One region of the Streptomyces sp. NPDC002835 genome, then DNA from elsewhere that is predicted to be linked to it. Evidence: riboswitches for the same ligand, from Rfam matches in the RefSeq annotation. Region 1 holds a riboswitch; the other holds the start of a gene.

Region 1 (7,501 bases):
TTCGGGCCGGAGGCGCCGTAGACGTACGGCTTGCCGATCTGCGACTGCGCGGCGGCGAACGCGGCGGACGCGCGCTGCGAGGCGGGCACGGCCGGGCCGAGGTCCGCACGGGCGCTGGCGCGGTTGGCGCGGCTCTCCTCGGCGGCGAGCGCGGCGCGCTCCGCGGCGGTGAGGGAGTTCAGGAGCTGGCGCGCCTCCGCGAGCTTGCCCTGGACCTCCTTCTTCTTCTCGCCGAGCGTCTTGCGCGTCTCCGCGAGGTCGCCGAGCTTGCTCTGGGCCTCCTGGCGCTGCTGCGCGAGGGTGCGCTGCTTGGACTGGATCTCCTGGATGGCCTCGGTCTGCTTGGCGCCGAGCTGGTCCAGCGCGGAGGCCTTGTCGAGGTAGGTGTCCGGGTCACCGGAGAGGAAGAGCTGGACGGAGGGGTCTATGCCTCCGGTGCGGTACTGCGCGCTCGCGACCGAACCCAGGCTGTCCCGCAGGGTGTTGAGCTCGTCCTGTCCACGGGCGACCTTGTCCTGAAGCGCGTCGATCTGGTCGTCGAGCTTCTCCTGCTGCTCCTTGGCCCCGTTGTACTTCTCGGTGGCCTTCTCCGCCTCTTCGTAGAGCTTGTCGACCTTCTCCTTGACCTCGCTCTTGCTCGGCTTCGGGTCGGCCTGGGCGGTCTGGGAGGTCAGGGCTACGGCCGCTGCGGCGGTCGCGGTGAGCACGGTCACACGGGTGCGGCTCGGCTGCTTGGGACGACGGTGGGACGCCACGAAGGCGAGCTCCTTCTTCCTCGAGCCGCCTACCGGGCAGTGGGGGGAGGGTGTGTCCCCGGCGTCCGTACGTCGGATCCCCGGGGGAAATAGGGTCGAACTGTACGAACTCGGCGGTTCCTTCGCTGTCACCCCGGATGGGCGATCAACCGCGCGAAGGTTCGAGGCCTGACCTTAGTGACCTTCTTGTGATCAGTTCAAATCCCCATCGGAAAATTCTTACCCCCGAACACCATTCTTTACTCTCATCACACCCGTAGTAATGGACACTTGACACAACGTCCTATCTGGGGTGTTGCCAAATCGGGCATATGCCGCGGGGGTTACGACGGGGTCATGAGGCGCGCGAAAGCCGCTTCAGCAGCAAAGCGGACGCGACCGGCCTGGCGCCCGCCTTGGCGACGCCGTCGGCGACCTCCCGGTCGGTGGAGACGACCACCACGGGCCGGCCGGGCGGCTCGGCCCGCACCAGCTGGCGGATCAGTTCGTCCGCGGTCACGCCCGGCTTGGAGAACAGCACCCGCACCCCGCGCGGCGGCGCCAGCAGCACCGGCGCGGCCAGTTCGGCCCCGTCGAACACACAGGTGACCTCGGCCCCGGTACGGGCCGCGAGCATCGACAGGCCGCCCAGCAGCCGCAGCCGCTGCTTCTCCAGCGGCATCGTCGGATAGCCGGTCTTGGTGACGTTGTAGCCGTCGACGACCAGATGCGCCTGCGGCAGCGCCAGCAACTGGTCGAGCAGCGCCGGGTCCGTCTCGGAGAGCGCCCGCGCCGCGATGTCCTTCGGCGACATGCGCCCCGGCTCCACGGCGTCCACCATGTCGGCCGGGTGCAGGCCCGCGGGCGGCAGGGCCAGCTCGCGGCGCAGCCCCTGGGCCGCGTCGAGCACCGTGTCCAGCAGAAGGCGCAGCCGCATGTCCTCGACGGAACGGCCCTCGCGGGCGGCCCGGCGGCCCGCCTCCACCGCCGCCTCCGCCTCCGCCAGCCGGGCCTTGAGCCGCCGTGTCTCGCTCTCCGCGGCCGACACCTGGGCCGCGGCCTGCGCGCGGACGGCGTCGAGTTCCGCTTCCTTGCGGCGCAGGGCCGCCTCGCCGCGCTTCACGTCGGCCTGGGCGCTGCGCAGCTTGCGGTGGAGCGCCTCGCCCTCCCGGCGGGCGCCGTCCAGCTCGGACCGCAGCCGCTCGGTCTCCGACCTGATCTGGCCACGGGCCTCGACGAGTTCCTCGCGGAGCCGGTCCAGCTCGCGCCGGCCGGCCTCGTCGGCCCGCTCGGCGTCGGCGCGCTGGACCTCCTCGCCCGCGGCGGCGACCATCTTGACCCAGCCCGGGGGGCGCAGCACATAGGCGGCCGCCGCGACGTCCACGGGGTCCGCGGCGGCGGGCGGCGATCCGGACTCGAGGGCCCTGGCCAGCTCGGGCTGCGCCTTGCCGAGCCGTTCGCCGATGCGCTGGCGGAAGAGGGCGTCGCCCTCCAGCGCGGCGGCCATCGCGTTCCCGGCGAACTTGGCGCGCCGGGTCGGGGTGAACCGGGCGTACTGGCGCAGCTGGGCGGGGAGTTCGGCTACCGTCAGGCCGCCGAACGCGTCGGAGACGAGGGCGACGACCCGTCGCCGTACCCCTTCCGGCAGCGGGCGGTCGAGCGCCTCGGCGGCGTCACCGGCCGCACCGGCCGGCTCGGCGCCGTTGTCAGGCTGCTCCACGATCCGTTCACCCCTACCACCCGTACGGGCCGTTCCTTCAGGAACCGGCGCCCGGCCTGTCCACCAGCTCGATCTGGTCCACCGCGTTGCACCACCGGCAGCGGACCGACTCGATGGTCTCACTGACCACCTCGCGCTCCTCCACCTTCGGCTCTCCCGCCAGGTCCAGATGGACGTACTCGACGACCTTGGAGGAGCGGGTGACGTCGAAGCGGGTCAGATTGCCGCAGAGCGTGCAGCGCCACCTGGTGTCAGCGGTCGGCGAGGGAACCGTCGTCATCGTGCCGTCCTCATGTCTCGTGCCGAGTGCGGGTACCGCGGTGCGCCGTCGAACTGCGGATGTACTGCCTGTAACCCTACGGCCTCGCCGGTCCCCGATGTCGCGGCGAGGCGCTCTGTACCGTTCAGTCCTGCTACGCCATGCTCTGTCCATGATCAGTCGGTGGGGCACGGCCCGGGATGCGGTAAGGAACGCGGCGGCGGGACCCGCGGTCACGTACGGCCTGATCGCGGTGTGCTGCGCGATCTTCGTCATCAGCCCGATCTCGGGCCTGAACCCCTCGTACGGCACGGGCGACCGGCTGCTCGCGGCCCAGGCGGCGTACTTCGAGCGCTGGGGCGTGATCCCCGCGGAGCTGATGACCGGTTCCCCGGGCGCCCTGCTCACCCCGCTCACCGCGCTGTTCGTGCACGGGAGTTGGCTGCACCTGCTGGGGAACATGCTCTTCCTCTTCGTCTTCGGCGCGATGGCGGAGGAACGGATGGGACAGATGCATTTCCTGCTGTTCTACCTCTGCGCCGGCTATCTCGCGCTGCTGGTCTACGCAGCGGTCAACGCCGACTCCGCGCAGACCCTGGTGGGCGCGTCCGGGGCGATCTCCGCCGTGCTGGGGGCGTTCCTCTTCCTCTTCCCGAGGGCCCGGGTCACCAGTCTCTTCCCCTTCCTCTTCTTCCTGCCGCTGCGCTTCCCCGCCTGGGCGGTGCTGATCTTCTGGTTCGTGCTGCAGTGGCTGGCGGCCAGGGGTGCGGGCAGCGGGCCGGGCGTGGCCTACCTGGCGCATCTGGTGGGGTTCGGGGTGGGCTTCGTCTACGCGTGGGGCCGCTACGGGCGTGGGACTAGAGTGAACGCATCTTCAGCGACCGAGGGAGAAAGCCAGCCATGATCACCGCGATCGTGCTCATCAAGACCAGCGTGGACCGTATCCCCGAGATCGCCGAGTCCATCGCGGCGCTGGACAGCGTCAGCGAGGTCTTCTCCGTCACCGGCACCTACGACCTGATCGCCATGGTGCGCGTCGCCCGCCACGACGACCTGGCGGACGTGATCCCCGGCCGGATCAGCAAGATCCCCGGCGTCGAGGGCACCGACACCCATGTCGCCTTCCGCACCTACTCCCAGCACGATCTCGAGGCCGCGTTCGCCATCGGCCTGGACGCGTAGCCCGGAGCCCTGCGCCCGCCGCGCACGGGGTGCGCGACGGACACAGGTTCGAAGAGTGCCCCGGGCGGCGGCCCGGAGATGACCACCCCCCGATCCGCGGCCCCGGTCAGCCGCGGTCGGGCACGCAGCGCCCGTCCTCGGTGCGGTACTTCCACTGAGCGCCGTCGCGGACCAGTTCCTTCACGGCGCGTACGAAGCGCTCCACGTGCTCGTCGGGCGTGCCCGCGCCGAAGCTGACGCGGATGGCGCCCCGTGACCTCTCCCCCGGCTCCGCCTCCGGCGCGCCGCACTCGCCGACGTCCTGCGGGTCGCCGCCCAGCAGGGTGCGCACCAGCGGGTGGGCGCAGAACAGCCCGTCCCGTACGCCGATGCCGTACTCGGCGGACAGCGCGGCGGCGAAGTGCGAGCTGTTCCAGCCGTCCACCACGAAGGAGAGGACGCCGACCCTCGGGGCGTCGTCGCCGAACAGCGACAGCACCCTGACCTCGGGCACCTCGGCGAGTCCTGCCCGGACCTCGGCGAGCAGGCGCTGCTCGCGGGCGACCAGGGCGTCGAACCCGGCCTCGGTGAGCGCCTTGCAGGCGGCGGCGATCGAGTAGACACCGATCACGTTCGGGGAGCCGGCCTCGTGCCGTGCGGCGCTCGTGTGCCACTCGACGTCCACCCCGCCGTCGGCCCGCCGCGCCACCGCGCGCGAGGCGCCACCGCCCGCGAGGTACGGCTCCGCCTCCCGCAGCCAGTCCCAGCGCCCGGCGAGCACACCGGAACCGAACGGCGCGTACAGCTTGTGCCCGGAAAAGGCGACCCAGTCGACGTCCAGCTCCCGGAGCGACACCGGGTGGTGGGGCGCCAGTTGGGCGGCGTCGAGGACGATGCGGGCGCCGTGGGCGTGGGCCGCGGCCGCCAGTTCCCGCACCGGCCACAGCTCACCGGTGACGTTCGACGCGCCGGTGACGCAGACCAGCGCGGGCCCGTGCGGGTCGCGTCCGGCGAGTGCGTGCTCCAGCGTGCGGACGGCCTCGCCGTGTGTACGTGGCGCGTCGAGGTACGTCACCCGGGCGTGCCGCCACGGCAGCAGGGAGGCGTGGTGCTCGGTCTCGAAGACGAACACCTCGCACCCGGCCGGGAGCGCGGCGGCGAGCAGACTCAGCGAGTCGGTCGTGGAGCGGGTGAAGACGACCTGGTCGTCCTCCCGGCAGCCGAGGAACTCGTGCACCTGGACCCGGCTGTTCTCGAACAGGTCGGTGGAGAGCTGCGAGAGGTACCCGGCGCCGCGGTGCACGCTGCCGTAGTAGGGGGCGTACGCGGCGACGTCGTCCCAGACGCGCTGGAGCGCCGGGGCGCTGGCCGCGTAGTCGAGGGCCGCGTAGGTGACTTCGCCGCCGGTGACGAGCGGGACGGTGACGTCCCGGCCGAGGACCGGCAGCGGGGCGCGGCGGGACAGGTCGGTGTCGGCGGCGGCGTCGGCGACAGCGGTCTCGGCGGTGTTCGGGTACGCGGACATGGCGGTATCTCCCAGCAGGATGCGGCGAATCGGCTTCAGGGACCCGGATACGGGTGTTCCCCGGCACACGGCGGCGCCGTGCGGAGGGTGATGAAGAAGGGGCTGAGACGCCCTATCGCATTCGCTTGCTCACGAGACTGCTCCCTTGAGGACCAGGACCCCAGGGACACGGCGTTCGACGACGCCGCGGGGGTCCGCGCTTGCCACAGACCTCGCTGCCTGCGGCCTGGTCTTCACCCGGGGCACCCCGCCACGGACGGAGGGTTGCCGGACAGCGGGCCGGGGCCGTAATCGCTGTCACTCATGACCTTGGGAGGCATCCTGCCACACGTCGCGCACAGCGCAAGGGAGCGGTCCGCGATACGGACCGCTCCCTTCCGGAGCCGTTACGCGTTGCTGGCCGCCACCCAGCGCTCCAGCGCCGCCCTGGCGTCCCCGGAGTCGATCGACCGGGCGGCCCGCGCCATCCCGGCGGCCAGCTGCTCGTTCAGCGTGCCGTCCGTCGGCTCCAGCGCGGCCAGCGCCGCCGCCGAGTTGAGCAGCACCGCGTCCCGTACGGGCCCGGTCTCGCCGGCCAGCAGCCGGCGCGCCACGTCGGCGTTGTACGAGGCGTCCGCGCCGCGCAGCGCCTCGACGGGGACGAGGTCGATGCCGATGTCCCGCGGGTCGAAGGCCTCCTCGCGCACGGCTCCGTCCCGCACGACCCACACCCGGGAGGTGGCCGTCGTGGTGAGCTCGTCGAGGCCGTCGTCACCGCGGAAGACCAGGGCTGACGAGCCGCGCTCCGCCAGCACGCCGGCCATGATCGGGGCCATCCTGGCGTCGGCCACGCCGGTGGCCTGGGCCCCCACCCGGGCCGGATTGGTGAGCGGGCCGAGGAAGTTGAACGTCGTGCGGATGCCCAGCTCCTTGCGGGCGGCGGCGACGTGCCGCAGCGCCGGATGGAACTTCACCGCGAAGCAGAAGGTGATGCCCGCCTGCTCGGCCACCTCCGCGACCCGCTGCGGGGTCAGCTCCAGATTGACGCCGAGCTTCTCCAGGACGTCGGAGGCGCCGCTCGCCGAGGACGCGGCGCGGTTGCCGTGCTTGACGACCTTGGCGCCCGTACCGGCGACCACGATCGCGGACATGGTGGAGATGTTGACGGTCTTCGCCCCGTCGCCGCCGGTGCCGACGATGTCGACGCATCCGCCGGGCACCTCGATCAGATTGGCGTGCTCGTACATCGTCCGCACCAGGCCGGAGATCTCCTCGACGGTCTCGCCCTTGGCGCGCAGGGCCACCGCGAAGCCGGCGATCTGGGCGTCGGTGGCCTCTCCGCTGAGGATCCGGTCCATGGCCCACGCGGTGGCGTCCGCGCTCTGGTCACGGTTCTCGAGGAGGGCGTTCAGCACGCTGGGCCAGGAGTGTGCCGCCACGCTGTCGCCGCCGCCCGGGGTCACAACGTTCATGGTCCGCTCCTGGGGTCCACAAGCCGATAGGGGATGGCTCCACCCTATCCAGGCGCCGGACACGGCGAAGGGCCCCGTCCATCGAGTGGACGGGGCCCCGCGCTGTGGCGACGTGTCGGTCGGGGATCAGTGGTGGCCGTGGCCGCTGGTGATCTCCTGGTACTCCTCGGTCGTCGGCTTGGGAATCTGGTTCGCCTCGCCGTAGTAACCCTTGCTGAGCTTGGCGCGCAGCTTCTCGGTGCGCTTGACCTTGCGGCGCACACCGTTCTCGTCGACCTCCGGGCCGATCTCGGCGGGCTTGTACTGCTCGTGCGCGGTCAGCTTGTACCGGTCGCCCTGCGCCAGCGGCTCGTGGACCTCGACGAACTCACCGTGCGGCAGACGCTTGATGATGCCGGACTCGCGTCCGTGCAGCACCTTGTCCTTGTCCCGCCGCTGCAGACCCAGACAGATCCGCTTGGTGATGACGAACGCGAGGACCGGCCCGACGAAGAACGTGATGCGCACGAACCAGGTGATCGCGTTGATCGACATGTTGAAGTGCGTGGCGAAGATGTCGTTTCCGCCACCCAGCAGCATGATCACGTACGCGGTCACCCAGGCGACGCCCAGCGCGGTGCGCGTCGGAGCGTTGCGCGGACGGTCCAGGAT
Region 2 (7,501 bases), on a different contig from region 1:
CCACTGCCGCGGCGGCAGCGCGGTCGCTGCCGCCGCCAGGCGCTTGGAGCGTTCGGCGCGGTCGTCGGCGGACATCGTCAGGGCCTCGTGGAGTGCGGCCGCGGTGCCGCTGACGTCGTACGGGTTGACGGTCAGGGCGTCGTCGCCGAGTTCCTCGTGGGCGCCGGCCTCGCGGGACAGGACCAGGGCGCAGCCGAGGTCGGTGACGACGGGGACCTCTTTGGCGACCAGGTTCATCCCGTCCCTGATCGGGTTGACCAGGACGACGTCGGCCATCCGGTAGGCGGCCAGTGAGCGGGCGAAGTCGTCCTTCACATGGACGACGACCGGCGTCCAGCCGTCCGTGCCGTACTGGGCGTTGATCCCGTCGGCGACGCGGGAGACCTCGGCCGTGTACTCGCGGTAGACCGCGAGGTCCTGGCGGGAGGGGTAGGCGAGCGCGATGTGCACGACGCGTTCGCGCCACTCGGGGCGCTGCTCCAGCAGCTCCCGGAAGGCCAGCAGCCCGCGCACGATGTTCTTGGACAGTTCGGTGCGGTCGACGCGGACGATCGTCCGCCGGCCCTCGCCCGCCTGCTCCCGCAGCGCGGCCAGGCGCTCCTCGACGTCGGGCCGCGCGGCGCGCTCACGCAGGAAGTCGGCGTCGGCCCCGAGCCCGTGCACCCCGAGCCGGGTCCGGTGGCGGCCGCGGCCTTCCATGTGGAACTCGAAGGCCGGCTCGTTGTCCTTCGGCCACACCGACGTCCCGTCGTACGGGGCCAGTACGGTGGTGGCGCAGCTCTGGAAGGCACGCATCCAGCGCTTGGTCAGGAAGCCGAGCCGGTCCGCGCCGAGCATCCCGAGCATCAGCTCCTCTGCGATGTCGCCCGGGAGCATCGCGAAGTACTCGGGGGGAGCCCACGGGGTGTGCGAGAAGTGCCCGATCCGCAGGTCCGGGCGGAGTTCGCGGAGCATCCCCGGCACCAGCGCCAGGTGGTAGTCCTGCACCAGCACCGCCGCGTCGTCGGCCGCCTCCACGGCGAGCGCCTCGGCGAACGCCCGGTTGTAGAGCCGGTACGCGCCCCACTGCCGCCGGAACTCCTGGCCGAAAGCGGGCTCCAGGGGCGTCTGGTAGAGCATGTGGTGGACGAACCAGAGCACCGAGTTGGCGATGCCGTTGTACGCGTCGTGGTGGACGGCCGCGGGGATGTCCAGCATCCGTACGCCGGGCTCGCCGACCCCGCGCCGCACGGCCTCGCGGTCACCGTCGCCGAGGGCCGCGCACACCCACAGCGACCTGGCGTTCGAGCCGATGGCCGACAGGCCGGAGACGAGTCCTCCACCGCCGCGGCGGGCGTCGAGCTCTCCGTCCTCGTTCAGCGCGTACGAGACTGGGCCGCGGTTGGACGCGACGAGGATCTGGGCTGCGTCGGAGACCATGTGCCGAACCCTAGCCCGTACCGCTGCCGCTAAAACATGCGTACGTCCGGTTCCGGGCAGGGGCCGCGGCGGCTCCGGGACAGCCGGCGCACCCCCCGCGCGGTCCCGTCACGGGTCCCGGCGGCCGCGGGTGGCGGCGAGGGCGACGAGGCCCGCGGCCGTGAGACTCAGGGCGATGCCGCCCAGGAGCCAGAGCTGTTCCGTCGTGGCGCCGGTGCGGGCCATCTCCACTTGTCTCGCCGCCGTCGCGGGGGTCGCCGGGCCGAGGGTCGCGGCGGTCGTGACGGCCAGTACGCCGAGCAGCCGGGTCAGCCGGTCGTGCGCGGCCAGGGGCGTGGGCCTGCGGTGCCTGCCGCGCGCCGGAGCAAGAAATCCGATGAGTCCCATATGTCGGAAATGTAGGCAAAATGACCGGCAGGTCTCGCTTATGCCGCGCGACGCGCCGCGTACTCACTGATCTCGAGCATCGGCGGCCGCTCCTCCGTGTCCACCTGGTAGGTCCGCGGGGCGAAGCCGTTCTCGACCCGGTCGAACTGGGTGATCGACGGACGTACCAAGTGCGGCCGGGAGAGCCGCAGTTGCGCCGTGCGGTAGATCGTCGCGGCCATCCTGCCGAGCGCCTGCCCGTCCTGGTGGCGGTGCTTGCGGGTGCCGACGTCGACCTGGGCCAGCGCGTCGAGGCCGACCAGGTTCAGCGAGTCGACCAGCAGGCCCAGCTCCACGCCGTAGCCGACCGGGAACGGGAGGCGCTCCAGCAGCGAGCGCCGCGCCGCGTACTCGCCGCCGAGCGGCTGGACGAAGCCGGCCAGCTGCGGCCAGTGCAGATTGAGCAGCGGCCGGGCCACGAGCTCGGTCACCCGTCCGCCCTGGGCGGGCGCGCCGTCGGGGCCGGGCCCGGCGCCACCGCCGAGCGGGCGGTCGTACATCGCCTTGACGAACTGGACCTCCGGCTCGGTCAGCAGCGGCCCGACGATGCCGGAGACGAAGTCCGGCGAGAAGTCGCGCAGATCCGAGTCGCAGAAGCAGACGATGTCGCCGCCGGTCACCAGGAGCGACCGCCACAGCACCTCGCCCTTGCCGGCCACGGCGGGCAGGCCGGGCAGGATCGCGTCGCGGTGGACCACCCGGGCCCCCGCGGCCGCGGCGACCTCGGACGTGCGGTCGGTGGACGCGGAGTCGACGACGACCAGCTCGTCGACGAGCGGGACGTTCTCCATCAGCTCGCGGCGGATGATCGTGACGATGTCGCCGACCGTCGCTTCCTCGTTCAGCGCGGGAAGCACGACGCTGACCGTCGTACCCCGCCTGACTTTGGCGGATATCAGCCGGTCGAGGGAGCGGTCGGACGCGGACCAGGAGCGTCGGCTCAGCCAGCGGGCCACCTCATCGAGCACTTCGGGTCTCCCTCGGCAGTCGGCAAACAGGCGGTGAACAGTGGTCTGTGATCCATCTCGCGGTTCGGACGACTATCTCAACCGTCCGGGGCTTCGGTTACAGTCTTGAACAACGCGAACGACCCTCGCATCTCGGGGGGTCCACGCACACAAACGCCCGGACCGCACGTCCGGAGCCATACCGCTCATCCAGAGGGGCAGAGGGAACGGCCCGTTGAAGCCCCGGCAACCCTCCCGCCGACCGCGAGGTCAACGGTGGGGAAGGTGCCAATTCCGTCTTGTGGCGAAATGCGTCACAAGGAAGATGAGGAGAAAGGGCCTCGCCATCATGGCTGCGCAGACCGTCGCAAGCACCAGCACCTCCGCCCCCGCGTCCACCTCCGTGGACCTCGGCCCCGCCGCCGCCCTCGCGTGCCGGGAATGCGGACAGCGTTTCGAACTCGGCCCCATCTTCGCGTGTGCGGAGTGTTTCGGGCCGCTCGAAGTCGCATACGACCTGCCGAGCGGCAGCCCCGAAGAGCTGCGGAAGCGGATCGAGGCCGGCCCGGCCAACATCTGGCGCTACGCCCCGCTGCTGCCCGTCCCCGCCGACGTGGCCGACAAGCCCAACCTGAACCCGGGCTGGACCCAGCTCGTCAAGGCCGACAACCTCGCCCGTGAACTGGGCGTCACCGGCGGTCTGTTCATCAAGGACGACTCCGGCAACCCGACGCACTCCTTCAAGGACCGCGTCGTCGCCCAGGCCCTCGAGGCCGCCCGCGCCTTCGGCTTCACCACCCTGTCCTGCTCCTCCACCGGCAACCTCGCGGGCGCGGTCGGCGCCGCCGCCGCGCGGGCCGGTCTGCGCTCCTGCGTGTTCATCCCGCACGACCTGGAGCAGGGCAAGGTCGTCATGGCCGCGGTGTACGGCGGCGAACTCGTCGGCATCGAGGGCAACTACGACGACGTCAACCGCTTCTGCTCCGAGCTCATCGGCGACCCGCTGGGCGAGGGCTGGGGCTTCGTCAACGTCAACCTCCGCCCGTACTACGCGGAGGGCTCCAAGACCCTGGCGTACGAGATCTGCGAGCAGCTCGGCTGGCGGCTGCCGGACCAGCTCGTCGTGCCGATCGCGTCGGGCTCGCAGCTCACGAAGATCGACAAGGGGCTGCAGGAGCTGATCAAGCTCGGTCTGGTCGAGGACAGGCCGTACAAGATCTTCGGCGCCCAGGCGGAGGGCTGCTCGCCGGTCTCCGCCGCCTTCAAGGCCGGGCACGACGTGGTGCGTCCCCAGAAGCCGGACACCATCGCCAAGTCGCTGGCCATCGGCAACCCGGCCGACGGCCCGTACGTGCTGGACATCGCCCGCCGCACCGGCGGCGCGGTGGAGGACGTGACCGACGAGCAGATCGTCGACGCGATCAAGCTGCTGGCCCGTACCGAGGGCATCTTCGCCGAGACGGCGGGCGGCGTGACCGTGGGTGTGGCCAAGAAGCTGATCGAGGCGGGCGTCCTCGACCCGACTCTCACCACCGTCGTGCTCAACACCGGCGACGGCCTCAAGACCCTCGACGCGGTCGCGGAGACCTCCCAGGCGACCGCCGTCATCCGCCCGAGCCTGGACGCGTTCCGCGACGCCGGCCTGGACCGCTGAGACCCGCCCGAGACCCAAGGAAGGCTGCACACATGAGCGTCAACGTCCGCATCCCCACCATCCTCCGTACGTACACGGGCGGCCAGGCCGAGGTCGCCGCGGAGGGCGCGACCCTCGCCGAGGTCATCGCGGACCTCGAGAAGAACCACACCGGCATCGCGGCCCGCGTCCTGGACGACCAGGGCAAGCTGCGCCGGTTCGTCAACGTGTACGTGAACGACGACGACGTCCGGTTCGAGCAGGGTCTGGAGACGGCCACGCCGGAGGGTGCGGGCGTGTCGATCATCCCCGCGGTCGCCGGCGGCTGATCTCTCCCCAGGGAATTACCCGCAGTTACCTGATTGCCCTCTCCGCCCCAGAAGCGGAGGGGGCAATTCTGCATGGTTGAGCGCGGTAGAGTCTGGGAAGCCCCCTCCGCCGGCTGCTCGTGAATGCTCCGAGTTCCGCAAGAATGCGGCCAAAGTACGTGATCGAATTGCCACTTAGGCGCCTTTTGCCGGGCCCGACTTGCCCCGGAATTCCATGGAATCAGATGGATCGGCCGTTCGGTCCTGCCCAGATTTCTCGTCCGATTGACCTGTTGCAGAGGGCAGTTGGGCAGATACATTCAGCCGCGGTCGACGCGTTCCGGCGCACACCCCTCCTGCTGGGGTGGAGATATGACCCGGGTCCGCGAAGTGCGGTCCTGCGCAAGGGCCAGTAATAGGGGAGTTAGGCATGGCTCAGGGCACCGTCAAGTGGTTCAACGCGGAGAAGGGGTACGGCTTCATCGCGGTCGACGGTGGTGCGGATGTTTTCGTCCACTACAGCGCGATCCAGATGGACGGTTACCGCACCCTTGAAGAAGGTCAGCGAGTCGAATTCGAGATCTCGCAGGGCCAGAAGGGTCCGCAGGCTGACATGGTCAAGCTCGCCGTCTGATCCAACTGATCCAGGCGCGTTCGGCCACCGACGCACTCACGCATGAGGGGCTCGCCTCCCGGTCACCGGGATGCGGGCCCCTCACGCGTGTCCGGACGCCTGCGCGTCGACGCCGCGCTGTCCACAGGCGCTTGTGCCCACCCTCCCCCAGAACTTCGCCTGGGAGGTGCCCCCACCGACCACCGCCCCTCAAGGAGCCTTCTTCGAAGGCGCTTGCACTCTCGGGGGTCGAGTGCTAATCATTGCGTTAGCACTCTCCTAGTGAGAGTGACAGAACTTGGATCGAGTCGGTGAGGTCCGCGGGCCGGGTGGGGCAAGGAACCACATGGCGCGCAGGCCGTCCGTCGCGGGCGCCGGATGCGATCCGAAGCAATCCACCCCAGTCCGGGAGGACCACTTCACATGGCCAAGATCATCGCGTTCGACGAGGAGGCACGGCGCGGTCTCGAGCGCGGGATGAACCAGCTCGCCGACGCCGTCAAGGTCACCCTTGGCCCCAAGGGTCGCAACGTCGTCCTCGAGAAGAAGTGGGGCGCCCCCACGATCACCAACGATGGTGTTTCCATCGCCAAGGAGATCGAGCTCGAGGACCCGTACGAGAAGATCGGCGCTGAGCTGGTCAAGGAAGTCGCCAAGAAGACGGACGACGTCGCCGGTGACGGTACGACCACCGCGACCGTCCTCGCCCAGGCGCTCGTCCGCGAGGGCCTGCGCAACGTGGCGGCCGGCGCCAACCCGATGGCCCTGAAGCGCGGCATCGAGCGTGCCGTCGAGGCCGTCTCCGGCGCCCTGCTCGAGCAGGCCAAGGATGTGGAGACCAAGGAGCAGATCGCCTCCACCGCCTCCATCTCCGCCGCCGACGTCCAGATCGGCGAGCTCATCGCCGAGGCCATGGACAAGGTCGGCAAGGAAGGCGTCATCACCGTCGAGGAGTCCCAGACCTTCGGTCTGGAGCTCGAGCTCACCGAGGGTATGCGCTTCGACAAGGGCTACATCTCGGCGTACTTCGCCACCGACATGGAGCGTATGGAGGCGTCCCTGGACGACCCGTACATCCTGATCGTCAACTCCAAGGTCGGCAACGTGAAGGACCTCCTTCCGCTGCTGGAGAAGGTCATGCAGTCCGGCAAGCCGCTGCTGATCATCGCCGAGGACGTCGAGGGCGAGGCCCTGTCGACCCTGGTCGTCAACAAGATCCGCGGCACCTTCAAGTCCGTCGCGGTCAAGGCTCCGGGCTTCGGCGACCGCCGCAAGGCCATGCTGAACGACATCGCCATCCTCACGGGCGGCACGGTCATCTCCGAGGAGGTCGGCCTCAAGCTCGAGAACGCCGGCCTGGACCTGCTGGGCCGCGCCCGCAAGGTCGTCATCACCAAGGACGAGACCACGATCGTCGACGGTGCCGGTGAGAGCGACCAGGTCCAGGGTCGCGTCAACCAGATCCGTGCCGAGATCGAGAACAGCGACTCGGACTACGACCGCGAGAAGCTCCAGGAGCGTCTGGCGAAGCTGGCCGGCGGCGTGGCCGTCATCAAGGCCGGCGCCGCGACCGAGGTCGAGCTCAAGGAGCGCAAGCACCGCATCGAGGACGCCGTTCGCAACGCGAAGGCGGCCGTCGAGGAGGGCATCGTCGCCGGTGGTGGCGTGGCTCTGCTCCAGGCTTCCTCGGTCTTCGAGAAGCTCGAGCTCCAGGGTGACGAGGCGACCGGTGCCAACGCCGTGAAGCTCGCGCTGGAGGCCCCGCTCAAGCAGATCGCCGTCAACGGTGGTCTCGAGGGTGGCGTCATCGTCGAGAAGGTGCGCAACCTGCCCGTCGGCCACGGCCTGAACGCCGCGACCGGTGAGTACGTCGACATGATCGCCGAGGGCATCATCGACCCCGCGAAGGTGACCCGTTCCGCTCTGCAGAACGCGGCCTCCATCGCGGCGCTGTTCCTCACCACCGAGGCCGTCATCGCCGACAAGCCGGAGAAGGCCTCCGCGGCCGCTCCGGGCGGCATGCCGGGCGGTGACATGGACTTCTGATCGGCCCCTGGTCGATCAACCGTCCTTGACCGAGGGCGGCACCCCACTGAACGGGGTGCCGCCCTCGGGCATTTTCTCCCCGGGGCGTTTCATGCGGAGAAACCGGTAC

The links. Region 1 has a riboswitch for S-adenosylmethionine ahead of ACWD01_RS35005 (aminotransferase class V-fold PLP-dependent enzyme). Riboswitches for the same ligand answer to the same signal wherever they lie in the genome.
Region 2: another riboswitch for S-adenosylmethionine. It lies ahead of thrC (threonine synthase); the one in region 1 lies ahead of ACWD01_RS35005 (aminotransferase class V-fold PLP-dependent enzyme).

Annotation. Positions count from the first base shown of each region.
Region 1 is NZ_JBSFUW010000060.1:12,999-20,499, forward strand. Features, by position in the region: gene ACWD01_RS34980 (NlpC/P60 family protein) at 1-755, opposite strand, end outside; gene ACWD01_RS34985 (NYN domain-containing protein) at 1,090-2,454, opposite strand; gene ACWD01_RS34990 (hypothetical protein) at 2,492-2,734, opposite strand; gene ACWD01_RS34995 (rhomboid family intramembrane serine protease) at 2,886-3,617, shown strand; gene ACWD01_RS35000 (Lrp/AsnC family transcriptional regulator) at 3,614-3,895, shown strand; gene ACWD01_RS35005 (aminotransferase class V-fold PLP-dependent enzyme) at 4,002-5,399, opposite strand; SAM riboswitch class IV at 5,591-5,708, opposite strand; gene trpD (anthranilate phosphoribosyltransferase) at 5,786-6,850, opposite strand; gene qcrB (cytochrome bc1 complex cytochrome b subunit) at 6,977-7,501, opposite strand, start outside.
Region 2 is NZ_JBSFUW010000045.1:27,963-35,463, reverse strand. Features, by position in the region: gene ACWD01_RS32485 (alpha,alpha-trehalose-phosphate synthase (UDP-forming)) at 1-1,419, opposite strand, end outside; gene ACWD01_RS32480 (hypothetical protein) at 1,528-1,806, opposite strand; gene ACWD01_RS32475 (glucosyl-3-phosphoglycerate synthase) at 1,845-2,813, opposite strand; SAM riboswitch class I at 2,996-3,124, shown strand; gene thrC (threonine synthase) at 3,142-4,446, shown strand; gene ACWD01_RS32465 (MoaD/ThiS family protein) at 4,479-4,754, shown strand; gene ACWD01_RS32460 (cold-shock protein) at 5,164-5,367, shown strand; gene groL (chaperonin GroEL) at 5,770-7,392, shown strand.